Regions from separate parts of the Serinicoccus hydrothermalis genome, predicted to be linked through region 2. Evidence: predicted binding sites of a transcription regulator. Region 2 holds the regulator's gene; the other holds the start of a gene.
What was found. The regulator LexA, encoded in region 2, represses DNA repair genes until DNA is damaged. The targets are predictions, from matches to a motif close to TCGAACANNTGTTCGA.

Region 1: recA (recombinase RecA) is a predicted target of LexA. The motif match lies at 3,405-3,420, and genes of this name have one in related genera.

The regions. Positions count from the first base shown of each region.
Region 1 covers NZ_CP014989.1:3,439,430-3,446,610, reverse strand. Annotated here, with positions in the region: gene SGUI_RS16115 (S41 family peptidase) at 1-1,448, shown strand, start outside; gene SGUI_RS16110 (regulatory protein RecX) at 1,534-2,133, opposite strand; gene recA (recombinase RecA) at 2,133-3,155, opposite strand; gene SGUI_RS16100 (NYN domain-containing protein) at 3,458-4,558, opposite strand; gene SGUI_RS16095 (aspartate kinase) at 4,738-6,009, shown strand; gene SGUI_RS16090 (aspartate-semialdehyde dehydrogenase) at 6,015-7,148, shown strand.
Region 2 covers NZ_CP014989.1:1,065,887-1,073,067, forward strand. Annotated here, with positions in the region: gene SGUI_RS04920 (glycoside hydrolase family 65 protein) at 1-1,944, shown strand, start outside; gene SGUI_RS04925 (hypothetical protein) at 1,981-2,517, shown strand; gene SGUI_RS04930 (LysM peptidoglycan-binding domain-containing protein) at 2,521-2,928, opposite strand; gene lexA (transcriptional repressor LexA) at 3,196-3,915, shown strand; gene SGUI_RS04940 (PRC-barrel domain-containing protein) at 4,019-4,351, opposite strand; gene SGUI_RS04945 (Sir2 family NAD-dependent protein deacetylase) at 4,396-5,286, opposite strand; gene SGUI_RS04950 (sensor histidine kinase) at 5,283-6,770, opposite strand; gene SGUI_RS04955 (response regulator transcription factor) at 6,773-7,181, opposite strand, start outside.

The DNA.
Region 1 (7,181 bases), 1.2 Mb from region 2:
GCACCCGGCGCTCGGGCGTCGAGGGCGAGCCCGCGACCGACAGCCTGGAGTTCTACAGCTTCACCAAGCGGACGCTGACCACGGTCGCCGACGCCGTGGACGACTACCAGGTCTCCGGTGACGGCGAGCGTGCCGTGGTCCACCACAAGGAGTCGCTGCACGTGCAGCCCGCCGACCGCAAGCCCGAGGACGGCGACGAGGGCGGCGCCGACAAGGTGTCGGTGGACCTCGAGCGGGTGCGGGTCGAGGTGGAGCCGCGGGTGCGGTGGCACCAGATGTTCGACGAGAACGCCCGCATCATGCGCGACCACTTCTGGCGCGCGGACATGGACGGCGTGGACTGGGCGGCGACGACGCAGCGCTGGCGACCGCTCGTGGAGCGGCTGGCGACCCACGACGACCTCCAGGACGTGCTCTGGGAGACCGTGGGCGAGCTCAACACCTCGCACGCCTACGTCACGCCGCCGCACCCGCCGGGCGACCTGGACCGGCGGCTGGGGCTGCTGGGCGCGGACCTGTCGCCCGAGGCCGACGGCTGGCGCATCGACCGGATCCTGCCCGGGGAGTCCAGCGACCCCAACGCCCGATCCCCGCTGCAGGCGGCCGGGGTCGGCGCGCAGGTCGGCGATGTCGTCGTGGCCGTGGACGGGCGTCCGGTCGACCCGGCGGCCGGCCCCGCGCCGCTGCTCGTCGGTGCCGCGGACAAGCCGGTGCAGCTGACCCTGCGCCGCGACGGGCAGGACCGGCGCGTCGTCGTGGTGCCGATCGGTGACGAGGAGGTCCTGCGCTACCAGGACTGGGTCGCCTCACGGAGGGCCTACGTCGAGGAGAAGACCGGCGGGCGGCTCGGCTACGTGCACATCCCGGACATGATGAGCGTGGGCTGGGCGCAGCTGCACCGCGACCTGCACCACGCCACCCGGGCGGAGGGACTGGTCGTCGACGTCCGCTACAACCGGGGCGGGCACACCAGCCAGCTGGTCCTGGCCCGGCTCGCGGCCCGTGTCGTGGGCTGGGCCCCGGCGCGCTACTACGAGGCGGTCGGCAGCTATCCCGAGCAGGCGCCGCGGGGGCCGGTCGTGCTCGTCGCCAACCAGCACTCGGGCTCCGACGGCGACATCGTCAACGCCGGTGCCCAGGCGATGGGCCTCGGCCCGGTCGTGGGGGTCCGCACCTGGGGCGGGGTCGTCGGCATCGACGGCCGCTTCGACCTCGTCGACGGGACGGCGATCACCCAGCCGCGGTATGCCTTCTGGCTCGAGGGCAAGGGCTTCGGTGTGGAGAACCACGGTGTCGACCCGGACATCGAGGTGGTCCACTCCCCCGCCGACACGGCGCACGACCGGGACCGGCAGCTGGACCGCGCCATCGAGGAGGCACTGGCCCAGCTGGCGCAGACCCCGGCCGCCGCGCCGCCGGAGCTGCCCGAGCCGAAGGTGCGGGGCTGACCGCGGTCCCCGGACAACCGGCCCAGGCACCCGCCTAGGTCCTCCCCCCTCGCCGGCGCCCCGGCGAGGGGGCGAGGCGGCCGGCTCAGTCGCGCTGGTGCTCGGGCAGACCGTCCAGGGCGTCCCGGATGACCTGGTAGGACACACCCGGGCTGTAGCCCTTGCGGGCCAGGAAGCCCGCGAGCCGGCGGGTCTGCACCTCCCGCTCCAGACCCTGCATGGTGCGCAGCCGACGCCTGACGAGGGCGCGGGCCTGCTCCCGCTCGTGCTCGGGGTTGATGTCGTCGAGCGCGCTGTCGACGACCTCCTCGGCGACGCCCTTGCGGCGCAGCTCCTGGCGCAGCGCCCCGGCGGCCAGACCCTTGGTCTCCTGCTTGGAGCGGACGTACATCTCGGCGTAGGCCTCGTCGTCGACCAGCCCCACCTCGGCCATCCGGTCCAGGACGCGGGCAGCCACCTGGGGGTCGCAGTCGCGGTCGGCGAGCTTGTCCTCGAGCTGGCGCCGGGTGCGCGGGCCCATCGCCAGCTGTCGCAGGACGATCTTGCGGGCGACGGCGTGCGGGTCCGGCTCGGTGCTGCTCCGGACACTGGTCGCGTCGGCGGGACGGAGACCGGAGGCACTGGCGGAGGCCTCGGCCGCCGCCAGCGCCTCGCGAGCCGCAGACAGCCTGTCTGCGCCGGCCATCAGAAGTCGACCGAGACCTCACCCGTGACCGGGTCCACCCCGTCCGGGAGGTCCTCCGTCTGCTTCGGGGCACCGATGCCGAGCTTGGTCTTGATGTTGCGGTCGATGGTGTCGGCGATGTCCGGGTTGTCCTTGAGGAACTGCCGGGCGTTCTCCTTGCCCTGGCCCATCTGCTCGCCCTCGTAGGTGTACCAGGCGCCGGACTTGCGCACGAAGCCGTGCTCGACACCCATGTCGATCAGCCCTCCCTCGCGGGAGATGCCGTGGCCGTAGAGGATGTCGAACTCGGCCTGCTTGAACGGCGGGGACACCTTGTTCTTGACGATCTTGGCCCGGGTCCGGTTGCCGACCGCGTCGGTGCCGTCCTTGAGGGTCTCGATCCGGCGCACGTCGATCCGCACCGAGGCGTAGAACTTCAGCGCCTTGCCACCGGTCGTGGTCTCCGGCGAGCCGAACATCACGCCGATCTTCTCCCGCAGCTGGTTGATGAAGATCGCGGTGGTGCCGGTCGAGTTGAGCGCACCGGTGATCTTGCGCAGCGCCTGGCTCATGAGCCGGGCCTGCAGACCCACGTGGCTGTCGCCCATCTCGCCCTCGATCTCGGCGCGGGGCACCAGCGCCGCGACCGAGTCGATGACGATGATGTCCAGGGCGCCGGAGCGGATGAGCATGTCCGCGATCTCCAGCGCCTGCTCGCCGGTGTCCGGCTGGCTCACGAGCAGCGCGTCGGTGTCGACGCCCAGCTTCTTGGCGTACTCCGGGTCGAGCGCGTGCTCGGCGTCGATGAAGGCGGCGATCCCGCCGCCCTTCTGCGCGTTGGCCACGGCGTGCAGCGCGACCGTGGTCTTGCCGCTGCTCTCCGGGCCGTAGATCTCCACCACGCGACCGCGGGGCAGACCGCCGACGCCGAGCGCGACGTCCAGCGCGATGGCACCGGTCGGGATGACCTGCACCGGCGGGCGGTCCTCGTCGCCGAGGCGCATCACCGAGCCCTTGCCGTGCTGCTTCTCGATCTGGGCCATGACCGTGTCGAGGGCCCTGAGCCTGTCGTTGTTGACCCCGGTCGCCCCGGTGGTCTTGCTTGCCTGCGGCATGTGCCTGCTCCTTCGTCTCGTGGCGGGCGCGCCTACCTTCGACCGACGGCGAGGGCCACCCGGGCGGGTGATCCTGCGTCTGCGTCAGACGCTAGGGGCCCCCACCGACATACCCCGGCCTCCACAGAAGATCTGTGGACGACCGTGCCGGCGGCGGCACCATGTGGACGACGATAATCGAAAACCTGTACGAGTCCGAGCAGGACCTCCTGGCGTGTCGCCGGGCGCCCTCAGGGGGCGCTCACGACATACCCGGAGCCCTTGCGCCGCAGCTGCACCAGGCCGGCGGCGTCCGCCCCCTTGGCGAACTGCAGGAAGGAGCCGTAGCCGAGCGGCTTCTCGGAGAAGCCCTCGCGCCGGGTGCGCAGCTGGTCCTTGAGCCCGGAGAGCGCGACGCCGCCGCCGTCGTCGAGCTCGCTCACGGTCTGCCGCAGCAGCGCGAAGGCCTCCGGGCGGCCGCCCTCCTCGGGGAGCGTGACCTCCGGGTCCCCCTTGGCGGGGCCGGCGCTGAGGTCGATGATGCCGCGACCGGAGAGGTGCTCCAGCAGCTCGCCGAAGGCACGGAATCCGTAGGCCGCCTCGGAGAAGGTCGAGTCCTTGCGCACCAGCGTCCGCTTGAGGACCGACGCGGTGACCGCTCCCCCGCTGCTGCGCTGCAGCCCGGACACGGTCTGCGCGACGAGCGATGCCAGGTCGGGGGCGCTGTCGTCGGTCGCGTCCTCGCCCCCGTCGTCCGCGTCCTCGGTCGGCTCCGGCTCCTGCGTCGGCGCGGAGCTCCCGCCGCCCTTGGCCGAGGACCCGCGGCCTCGGCCCTTGCGCCCCGATCCGCGCGAGGAGGTGTCCTCGGCGCCGGCGGGGACGACCCCGTCGAGGTCGTCGTAGTAGAGGAACTCGTCGCAGGCCGGCGGCAGCATCGTCGAGGTCGAGTCGCGGACCCCGAAGCCGATGACCCGCTTGTTGAGCTCGCGCAGCTTGTGCACCAGCGGGGTGAAGTCGCTGTCCCCGGTGCAGATCGCGAAGGTGGTGATGTAGTCACGTTCGTAGGCCGTCTCGACCGCGTCGACCGCCATCTTGATGTCCGCGGCGTTCTTGCGCGAGGCGCCCATGCGCTGCGTCATCTCGATGAGCTCGACGTGGTTGCGGGTGAGCATCCGGCGGTCCTCGTCGAAGTAGGACCAGTCGGCGTACGCCCGCCGCGTCACCACCCGGCCACGCTCGGCCAGCGCGTCCGCCACCGGACGCAGGTCGAAGGGGACGCCCAGGTGGTCGCGCGACCCGAGCGCGAGGTTCTCGTAGTCGATGAGCAGCGCGATCCGGTCCTCGTCATCCATGGCCCCGAGGGTATGCCGTGGGCCCGGCGCGCAACCACACCGGACGCTCTGCACTGTGCGGATTCCCCGGCGTCAAGGGCACAGGAGCGCGCCCCCTAGACTTGCTCCTCGGACCCACGAGGTCGGGACGCCGCCGTCCGGCCTCCCAGGTACTCGCATACCCCTGCACAGGAAGTTCCATGGCTCTGCTCGTGATGAAGTTCGGCGGCTCCTCGGTCGCCGACGCCGAGGCGATGCGCCGCGTCGCCCAGCGCGTCGTCGCCGCCCACCGGGCGGGCGACCGGGTCGCCGTCGTCGTCTCCGCCATGGGAGACACGACCGACGACCTGCTCGACCTCGCCGGACAGATCGCCACCGGCGCTCCCCCGCAGCGCGAGATGGACATGCTCCTCTCGGCCGGCGAGCGCATCTCGATGGCGCTGCTGGCCATGGCGATCGAGCAGCTCGGCGTGCCGGCCCGCAGCTACACCGGCGCCCAGGCGGGGATGCGCACGGACACCGCCCACGGCCGCGCCCGGCTGCTCGACGTGCAGCCGGACCGGGTGCGCCGCACCCTCGAGGACGGCGCCGTGGCGATCGTCGCCGGCTTCCAGGGGATCTCCACCGACGACGACATCACCACCCTGGGCCGGGGCGGCTCGGACACCACCGCGGTCGCGCTCGCGGCGGCCCTCCACGCCGACGTGTGCGAGATCTACACCGACGTCGACGGGCTCTACACCGCCGACCCGCGCATCGTCCCCAGCGCCCGGCGCGTCACCCGCATCACCATCGAGGAGACCCTCGAGATGGCGGCGCACGGCGCCAAGATCCTGCACCTGCGCGCGGTGGAGTACGCCCGCCGCTTCCAGGTGCCCCTGCACGTCCGCAGCAGCTTCTCCGACCAGGAAGGCACCTGGATCCTGGTCGGGCGACCCCTCACGGAGGACACCATGGAAGAGCCGATCATCTCCGGCATCGCGCACGACACGTCCCTGGGCAAGATCACCGCCGTCGGCATCCCGGACCGGCCCGGCGCCGCGGCCGCCGTCATCGGCGCCGTCTCCCAGGCCGGGGTGTCGATCGACATGATCGTGCAGAACGTCTCGACGACCGACGCCGAGACCTCCGACATCTCCTTCACCCTCCCCGAGAGCGACGGCCAGACCGCGGTCGCCGCGGTGCGCGGCCTGCAGGAGCAGATGGGCTTCGCCGACGTGCTCTGGACCAGCCACGTCGGCAAGCTCTCCCTCGTGGGGGCGGGCATGCGCTCCAACCCCTCGGTCGCGAGCCGGCTCTTCTCCGCCCTCGCCGACGCCGGGGTCAACATCGAGATGATCAGCACCTCCGAGATCCGGATCTCGGTGATCTGCGACCAGAGCGACCTGCAGGAGGCGGTGCGCTCGGTGCATACCGCCTTCGACCTGGACGCCGAGGAAGAGGCCGTGGTCTACGGCGGGACGGGACGGTGAGCACCATGACCGAGGCGCAGCAGCGTCAGGACACCGGCGCGCAGGACGGGCGGCGGCTGCACGTCGCGATCGTCGGGGCGACCGGCCAGGTCGGTGCCGTCATGCGCCGGCTGCTCGCCGAGCGCGACTTCCCGGTCGCCTCCGTGCGCTACCTCGCCTCCGCCCGCTCCGCGGGCACGACCCTGGCCTGGGCGGGGTCCGCCGCCGGCGCGCCGGGGTATGACGTGGCCCGCGACATCGAGGTCGAGGACGTCGCGACCGCCGACCTCTCGGGCATCGACGTCGCCCTCTTCTCCGCCGGGGGCGGCGCCAGCAAGGAGCACGCGCCGCGCTTCGCCGAGGCCGGCGCGGTCGTGGTCGACAACTCCTCCGCCTGGCGGATGGACGACGCCGTGCCGCTGGTGGTGAGCGAGGTCAACCCCGACGACCTGGCGCTCGCGCTGGCCGAGGGCGGGAAGCGCATCGTCGCCAACCCCAACTGCACCACGATGGCCGCGATGCCGGTGCTGCGCCCGCTGCACGAGCAGGCCGGCCTGGAGCGGCTGCGGGTCGCGACCTACCAGGCCGTCTCCGGCTCGGGGCTGGCCGGTGTCACCGAGCTCGCCGACCAGGCCCGCGCCGCCCTGGGTGGCGACCTGCCGGTCGAGACGCTCACCCACGACGGCGGCGCGGTCGCGATGCCCGAGCCCGGGGTCTACGTCGCCCCCATCGCCTTTAACGTCCTGCCCCTGGCCGGTGACCTCGGCGCCGACGACGAGACGACCGAGGAGATCAAGCTGCGCAACGAGTCGCGCAAGATCCTCGGCATACCGGGCCTCGCCGTCTCGGGCACCTGCGTGCGGGTGCCGGTCTTCACCGGGCACAGCCTCGCGGTGCACGCCGAGTTCGCCGAGCCGATCACGCCGGACCAGGCGCGCGAGCTGCTCGCGCAGGCGCCCGGGGTGGCGCTGGCCGACGTCCCGACGCCGCTGCAGGCCGCGGGCAAGGACCCCTCCCTCGTCGGCCGGATCCGCGTCGACCAGTCCGTGCCGGACGGCCGCGGTCTCGTGCTCTTCATCTCGAACGACAACCTGCGCAAGGGTGCCGCGCTCAACACCGTGCAGCTGGCCGAGGTCCTCCTGGAGCGCGCCCTGGTCTGAGGGGGCGGTGACGGCCGCTCAGGCGGTGTCGAG
Region 2 (7,181 bases):
GGCGAGGGCGTCGACCCGCGCAAGGCCGAGTCCTTCGAGCACCGCGTGCTCGACCCGGTGCTCGCCGAGCCGCGCGACGGGCGCCTGCTCCTGGGCTACCGCTGCCACAACTCCGGTATGACGCTGGCCACGATGGTCCACCACGCCGTCGAGACGGACAACCCGTGGACCGCGCAGACGTCGGTGAGCGACGACCTCGCCAAGCACGTCATCCGGGTCGAGGCGCAGGAGGGCCGCCCGGTGCGGCTGGAGAAGCTCGTCGCCGTGCACACCTCCCGGGGCGTGCCGCCGCGCGAGCTCGCCGACCGCTGCTCGCGGACCCTGGACCGGGCTCTGCATCGCGGCGTGAGCGCCCTGCAGGAGGAGCAGGCGGTCATCTGGGCGCGCTTCTGGGAGGAGTCCGACGTCGAGCTGCCGGGCCAGCCCGAGCTGCGGCAGGCCGTGCGGTGGAACCTCTTCCAGCTCGGTCAGGCCTCGCTGCGGTCCGGCTCGCACGGGATCGCGGCCAAGGGCCTGACCGGCTCCGGCTACGGCGGGCACTACTTCTGGGACACCGAGTGCTACGTCCTGCCCTTCCTCGTCTACACCCACCCGCAGGCCGCCCGCAACGCGCTCCGCTTCCGGCACGGGATGCTCGAGGCGGCCCGGCGACGCGCGGCCGAGATGGCGCAGTACGGCGCGCTCTTCCCCTGGCGCACGATCAACGGCGAGGAGGCCTCGGCATACTTCGCGGCGGGGACGGCGCAGTACCACATCAACGCCGACGTGGCCTACGCGCTGATGAAGTATGCCCGGGCCACCGGCGACGACCAGTTCCTCCTCGACCAGGGCGTCGACATCCTTGTCGAGACCGCGCGCCTGTGGGCAGACCTCGGCTTCTGGCAGACCAACGGCAACCGCGAGTTCCACATCCACGCCGTCACCGGACCGGACGAGTACACGACGATCGTCAACGACAACCTCTTCACCAACGTCATGGCGCAGATCAACCTGCGGGCGGCGGTCGAGGCGGTCCGCGAGCTGCGGGCCTCGGACCCCACCCAGTTCGCCCGCGCCGTGACGCGCCTCGACCTCGCCGACCACGAGGTGGAGGCCTGGTCCCGGGCGGCCGACGGGATGCACATCCCGTTCGACGATGAGGTGGGGGTCCACCCGCAGGACAGCCACTTCCTGGAGCGCGAGGTGTGGGACCTGGACGCCACGCCCCCGGACAAGCGGCCGCTGCTGCTCAACTACCACCCGCTGGTCATCTACCGCTACCAGGTGCTCAAGCAGGCCGACGTCGTCCTGGCCCTCTATCTCGCGGGCAACGCCTTCTCCGCCGAGGAGAAGCTCGCGGACTTCGCCTACTACGACCCCATCACCACCGGGGACTCGACGCTGTCGGCCGTGGTGCAGTCGATCGTGGCGGCGGAGGTCGGCTACCACGAGCTCGCCCTGCGCTACTTCTACGCCGGTCTGTTCGTCGACCTCGCCGACCGTCACGGCAACGCCAGCGACGGGGTGCACGTCGCCTCGACCGGTGGCGTGTGGAGCGCACTGGTGGCCGGTTTCGGGGGGATGCGGGACCACGGCGGCATCCTCACCCTGGACCCTCGGCTGCCCCAGGGCTGGCCGGGGCTCACCTGGAGGATGCGCTGGCACGGCTCCCGGGTGCGGATCACGGTGGAGCCGGAACAGGTGCGGCTGGCGGTCGAGGTCGGGGAGCCGGTCAGCCTCCAGGTCCGCGGCGAGCAGGTCCACGTCGACGGGGACGAGGTCACCGTCCCGCTCGCGGACCAGGGCCCACGACTGGCAGGCTCGCCGAGCGCGCACGCCGGCACCGCCAGCATCCCCACCGACCGGTCCCCGGACGGTCCCGCACGCCCCGCGGCGGTGGTCCCGCACAGCTGGCCGGAGGAGGAGTGGGAGTCCACCGCCTCCCCTCCCCGCGAGGCGTTGTGATTGGCCCTGCGTGGCGTGCTGTGGTCGACTGTCGGGATGACTGACCCGACCGACATGCCCTTCCAGGGCGAGGATCGACCCTCGGAGTCGATCTACCAGGGTGAACGACCGGCCGCCGCCGTGGACGGGGCCCCGGTGACGACCCGGCTCGGTCAGCTGGCCGAGCCGGAGGAGACCGAGACCGACGTGCTGGCCGCCCGCGTCGCCGGGCCGGAGGACCACGAGGGCATGGCCGACCTGTGGCGGGCCACCATGGACCTGCCCTACTGGTGGTTCATCGCGGTGGGCGACCCGGGGATGGAGTCACCCGCCGCGGCCAAGATCGACGGGCAGCTCATGCTCCTCACCTACACCAGCGCCGAGCGTGCCCGGCACTTCGCGGTGCAGAACGAGATGGTCGCCCCCGAGGAGGACCTCCGGGCGATCGCCCTGTCCCCCCAGGAGCTCGTGGACACTGCCGAGGCCTACCAGGAGGCCGAGATCGCGGGCCTGATGTTCGACCCGCACCTGTCCGGCTACTTCATCCCCACCGACCAGCTCGGCGTCGTCTGGGACGCCGTCCACCAGGCCTGACGCTCAGCGTCCGGGGATGACGAGCTCCTGACCGGCCGCCACCGAGGTGGTGCTGAGGCTGTTGGCCCGCTGGATGCTCGTGACGGCCTGACTCAGCGGGACGTCGGGCAGCTCCTGCGCCGCGATCTGCGACAGCGTGGTGCCCCGCTCCACCACGACGGAGGACGTGGCGTCCGCCGGACCGAGCAGGCCGAGCATGGACCACGCCACCAGTGCGACGACGATGCTCGTCGTGGTGGTCAGCGCCAGCCGCCCACGACGCGTCAGCCGCAGGGCCCGCGCCGGGGTGGCCCGGGCGACAGGCATACCCGGCGTCGGCGTCGGCACCAGCCGCAGGTGCCGGCGGGTGACCTCGCGGGGGGCGGTGACCGGGAGGGGACTCAGGATGTCGTGCGCGATGGCGGTGCTCATGCTCTTCACCTTCCTCGTGGCGGTGCGGGACGGACATACGTCCGATCGCACGTCTGTCCTATTGATAGCACACACGTCGGACTCTGTCGACACGCGGACCGAACAGGTGTTTGCCTTCGTCCTGGGCCCGGCGTAGTCTGTGTTCATGTCAGAAACTCAAGCACCCACCACTGACATACCCTCTGACCAGGCATGATGCCCACAAGTCCGCAGCGCGGAGGCCGCGGACGGGACGAGGGTTGGGACCCGCACGAGGGGATGGAGACCATGGCCACGATTCACGAGATGCCGGATCGCGACGGCGGCGCCGGGCTGACCAACCGGCAGCGGCGCGTCCTCGACGTCATCCGCGACTCGGTCGACCACCGCGGCTACCCGCCGAGCCTGCGCGAGATCGGCGACGCGGTCGGTCTCACCTCACCGAGCTCGGTCGCCCACCAGCTCAAGATGCTCGAGCGCAAGGGCTACCTGCGCCGCGACCCGCACCGCCCGCGGGCGATCGAGGTCGTGCACCCCGGCAGCGAGGGCTCCGGCTACCGGCGCGGCGACGCCGAGGCCGGCGGCGCCCCCGACCAGGTGCACGACGAGACGGGCATCGGCGACTCCCGGCCGCAGCCCTCCTACGTCCCCATGGTGGGCCGGATCGCGGCCGGTGGCCCGATCCTGGCCGAGGAGGCCGTGGAGGACGTCTTCCCCCTCCCCCGCCAGATCGTCGGTGACGGCGAGCTGTTCCTGCTCAAGGTCGTCGGCGACTCGATGATCGACGCCGCCATCTGCGACGGCGACTGGGTCGTCGTCCGGCGCCAGCCCACGGCCGTCAACGGCGAGATCGTCGCCGCCATGCTCGACAACGAGGCCACGGTCAAGACCTACCGCCACCGCGACGGCAAGACCTGGCTCATCCCCCACAACCCCGCCTACGAGCCGATCGACGGCGACCACGCGGTCATCCTGGGCAAGGTCACGGCGGTCCTGCGCCGGGTCTGACCCCGGTCCGTCCCCATGCCGGGCGCGGCACGCGCCCCCACCGACCGCGGCGTCGGTCCCCGGCCCCTCCATCCTCTCCGGGGGCCGGCGCCGCGACTCCCGCTCAGGCCGAGGGCGCAGGCCCCTGGTCCACGGAGTAGTAGTCGTAGAGCTGCTCCTCCTCGTCCTCGGTCAGGTGACCGTCGCACGGGATGTCCGGTGCGTCCTTGATCATGGCGAGGGGGTAGGGCACCTGGATCCGGCCCCCCTGGATCGTGGCGTTCGACACCGGGCACAGGATCTTCCGGCCCCCGAACCAGCCGGCCCGGATCGACACCCACGCGGGGTTGCCCGTCCCGTTGTCGAGATAGACCTGGTCCATCCCGCCGACCTTGTGCCCGTCCTGGTCGACGACCTCGGCGTCGTACATCTCACCCAGCTGCTCGTAGGTGACCACAGCGACCTCCTCGCACGCGGCCCGGGCGGGCCGTCCTCCCCCACTTAACCACGCAGGTCCGCGACCAGCGCGGGAAGCACGTCCCCCACGAGCGCGTCGACACCCACGGTCGTCTCGGCGTCCCCGCGTGTGCCACCCCGGGTGACGACGGCGACGGGTATGCCCTCGCGCGCCGCCCGCCGCACGAACCGGTAGCCGCTCATCACCTGCAGCGAGGAGCCGAGCACCAGCAGGACCCGGGCCTGCTCCACGAAGGTGTAGGCCCGCTCGACGACGCCCTTGTCCACCGACCCCCCGAAGAAGACGACGTCCGGCTTGAGCCGGTCGCGTCCGCAGACGAGGCACAGCGGGGGCCGGAAGGCCTGCACCTGGGCCTCGGGCAGCGCGACGTCGCCGTCCGGCCGGACCGGCGAGGTGGCGTCCACCGCGACCAGGAAGCCGGGGTTGGCGTCGGCGAGCCACTCCTGCACCTGGTCCCGCGTCGTCACCTCCCCGCAGTCCAGGCAGACCACGCGGTCCAGCGTGCCGTGCAACTCGAGCACCCGGTGGCTCCCCGCCTGCTGGTGCAGCCCGTCGACGTTCTGCGTGATGACGTGGCGGACCAGGCCCAGCCGCTCCAGGTCGGCGACGGCACGGTGGGCGGGGTTGGGCCGGGCGGAGGCGAAGCGCGTCCAGCCGACGTAGGCCCGCGCCCAGTAGCGCTGCCGGGCGGCGGCGGAGCCGACGAACTCGCCGTGCTGCATCGGCTGGACCCGCCGGGTGCCGTCCGGCCCCCGGTAGTCCGGGATGCCGCTGGCCGTCGACATCCCCGCCCCGGTGAGCGCCACCGCACCCCCACCCGCCACGAGCTCCCGGAGCCGGGCATACGCCCCCGGCTCCACCACCGCCGGGGCGGGCACGGTCAGCGCTGCGTCGAGCGGGCCGACCGCGCTCATGGCGATCCCTTCCGAGGCAGCGTCAGCACGAAACGGGTGCGGCCAGGCCGGGAGTCGACCTCGACCCGGCCGCCGTGGGCCCGTGCCACGGCGGCGACGATGGAGAGGCCGAGCCCGGTGCTGCCCGCGGCGCGCGACCGCGAGGTCTCGCCCCGGGCGAAGCGCTCGAAGACGGTCTCCTGCAGCTGCTCCGGTATGCCCGGCCCGTCGTCCGCGACGACCACCTCCACCTCCTCGCCCACGGTCCGCAGCCCGGTGGTGACGGTCGTCCCGGGCGGGGTGTGGGTCCGGGCGTTGGCGAGCAGGTTGACCAGCACCTGCCGCAGCCGGGCCTCGTCGCCGACCAGCTCCACCGGCTCCTCCGGCAGGTCGAGCACCCAGGTGTGGTCCTGCCCGGCGGCGCGGGCGTCGCTCACCGTGTCCAGGCAGACCAGGGTCAGGTCCACCCGCGCCCGCTCCAGCGGGCGCCCGGCGTCCAGGCGGGCGAGCAGCAGCAGGTCCTCGACGAGCCCCTGCATCCGCAGCGACTCGGCCTCCACCCGGTCCAGGGCGTGCCGGACGCCGGCGGGGACCGGCTCGCTCTCGCGCCGGGAGAGCTCGGCATACCCCCGGATCGAGGCGAGCGGGGTCCGCAGCTCGTGCGAGGCGTCGGCGACGAACTGCCGGACACGCTGCTCGCTGGCGTGGCGCACCGACAGGGCCGACTCCATCGTCTCCAGCAGCTCGTTGAGCGCCTGCCCGACCTGGCCCACCTCGGTCCCGGGATCGGTGTCCGCCGCCGCCACCCGGTCCGCGACCGCCACCTCGCCGCGCTCCAGCCGCTGCTGGGAGACCCGGCGCGCGGTGGCCGCCACCCGGTCCAGGGGCGCGAGGTCGCGCCGCACCAGCCACGCCGACCCCGCGCCCGCCGCGAGCAGGGAGAGCAGCGCCGCCGGCACGAGGATGGCCACGGCCTGCCGGGTCGTGTCCGTGACCCCGGCCAGGGGCAGACCGGTGATCAGGGTCGTGCTGCCGTCCGGGCTCTGGTCCACCACCACCCGATAGTCCCCCACCCCGGCGCCCAGGTCCACGGAGAACGGCTCGGCCCCCGCCGCGGCGGCCTCGGCCTCCTGCGCCGCCTCGGTGAGCACGGTCAGCTGCGCCTCGTCCAGCGACCCGAACTCGTTGTCCGTCGTGACCACGGAGTTGACGACCACCTGGTCGCCCTCCCGGACCACGGTGAGCGAGCGGTCGCCCCCGCCCGGGGGACGGCCGGGGCCGCGCAGGTCCTCGCCCGGTCCGCCCAGGGGCGGCTGCTCGAAGCCGCCCTCGACCTGGCCGCCGACCCGCTCGCTGGACAGGCGCAGGTCCTCGTCGAGCTGGCCGATGAGGGTATGCCGCAGCGCCAGGACCGTGGCGACGCCGGAGAGCAGCAGCACGCAGGCGAAGATCGCCACCACGGAGGTGACGATCTTCGCGCGCAGGGACCTGCTGCGACCCGCCACCGTCAGGAGCCCGCGGCCGGCTTGAGGACGTAGCCGGCGCCCCGCATGGTGTGGATCATCGGCTCGCGGTCGTGGTCGATCTTCTTGCGCAGGTAGGAGATGTAGAGCTCGACGATGTTGGCCTGCCCGCCGAAGTCGTAGTTCCACACCCGGTCCAGGATCTGCGCCTTGGACAGCACCCGGCGCGGGTTGCGCATGAGGAAGCGCAGCAGCTCGAACTCGGTGGCCGTCAGCGAGATCTCGGTCCCGGCCCGGACGACCTCGTGGCTGTCCTCGTCGAGGGTGAGATCCCCGACGGCGAGCACCGAGCTGGGCTCCTGGGCGACGACGGCGGTGCGCCGGATGAGCGCGCGCACCCGCGCGACCACCTCCTCGAGGCTGAACGGCTTCGTGACGTAGTCGTCGCCCCCG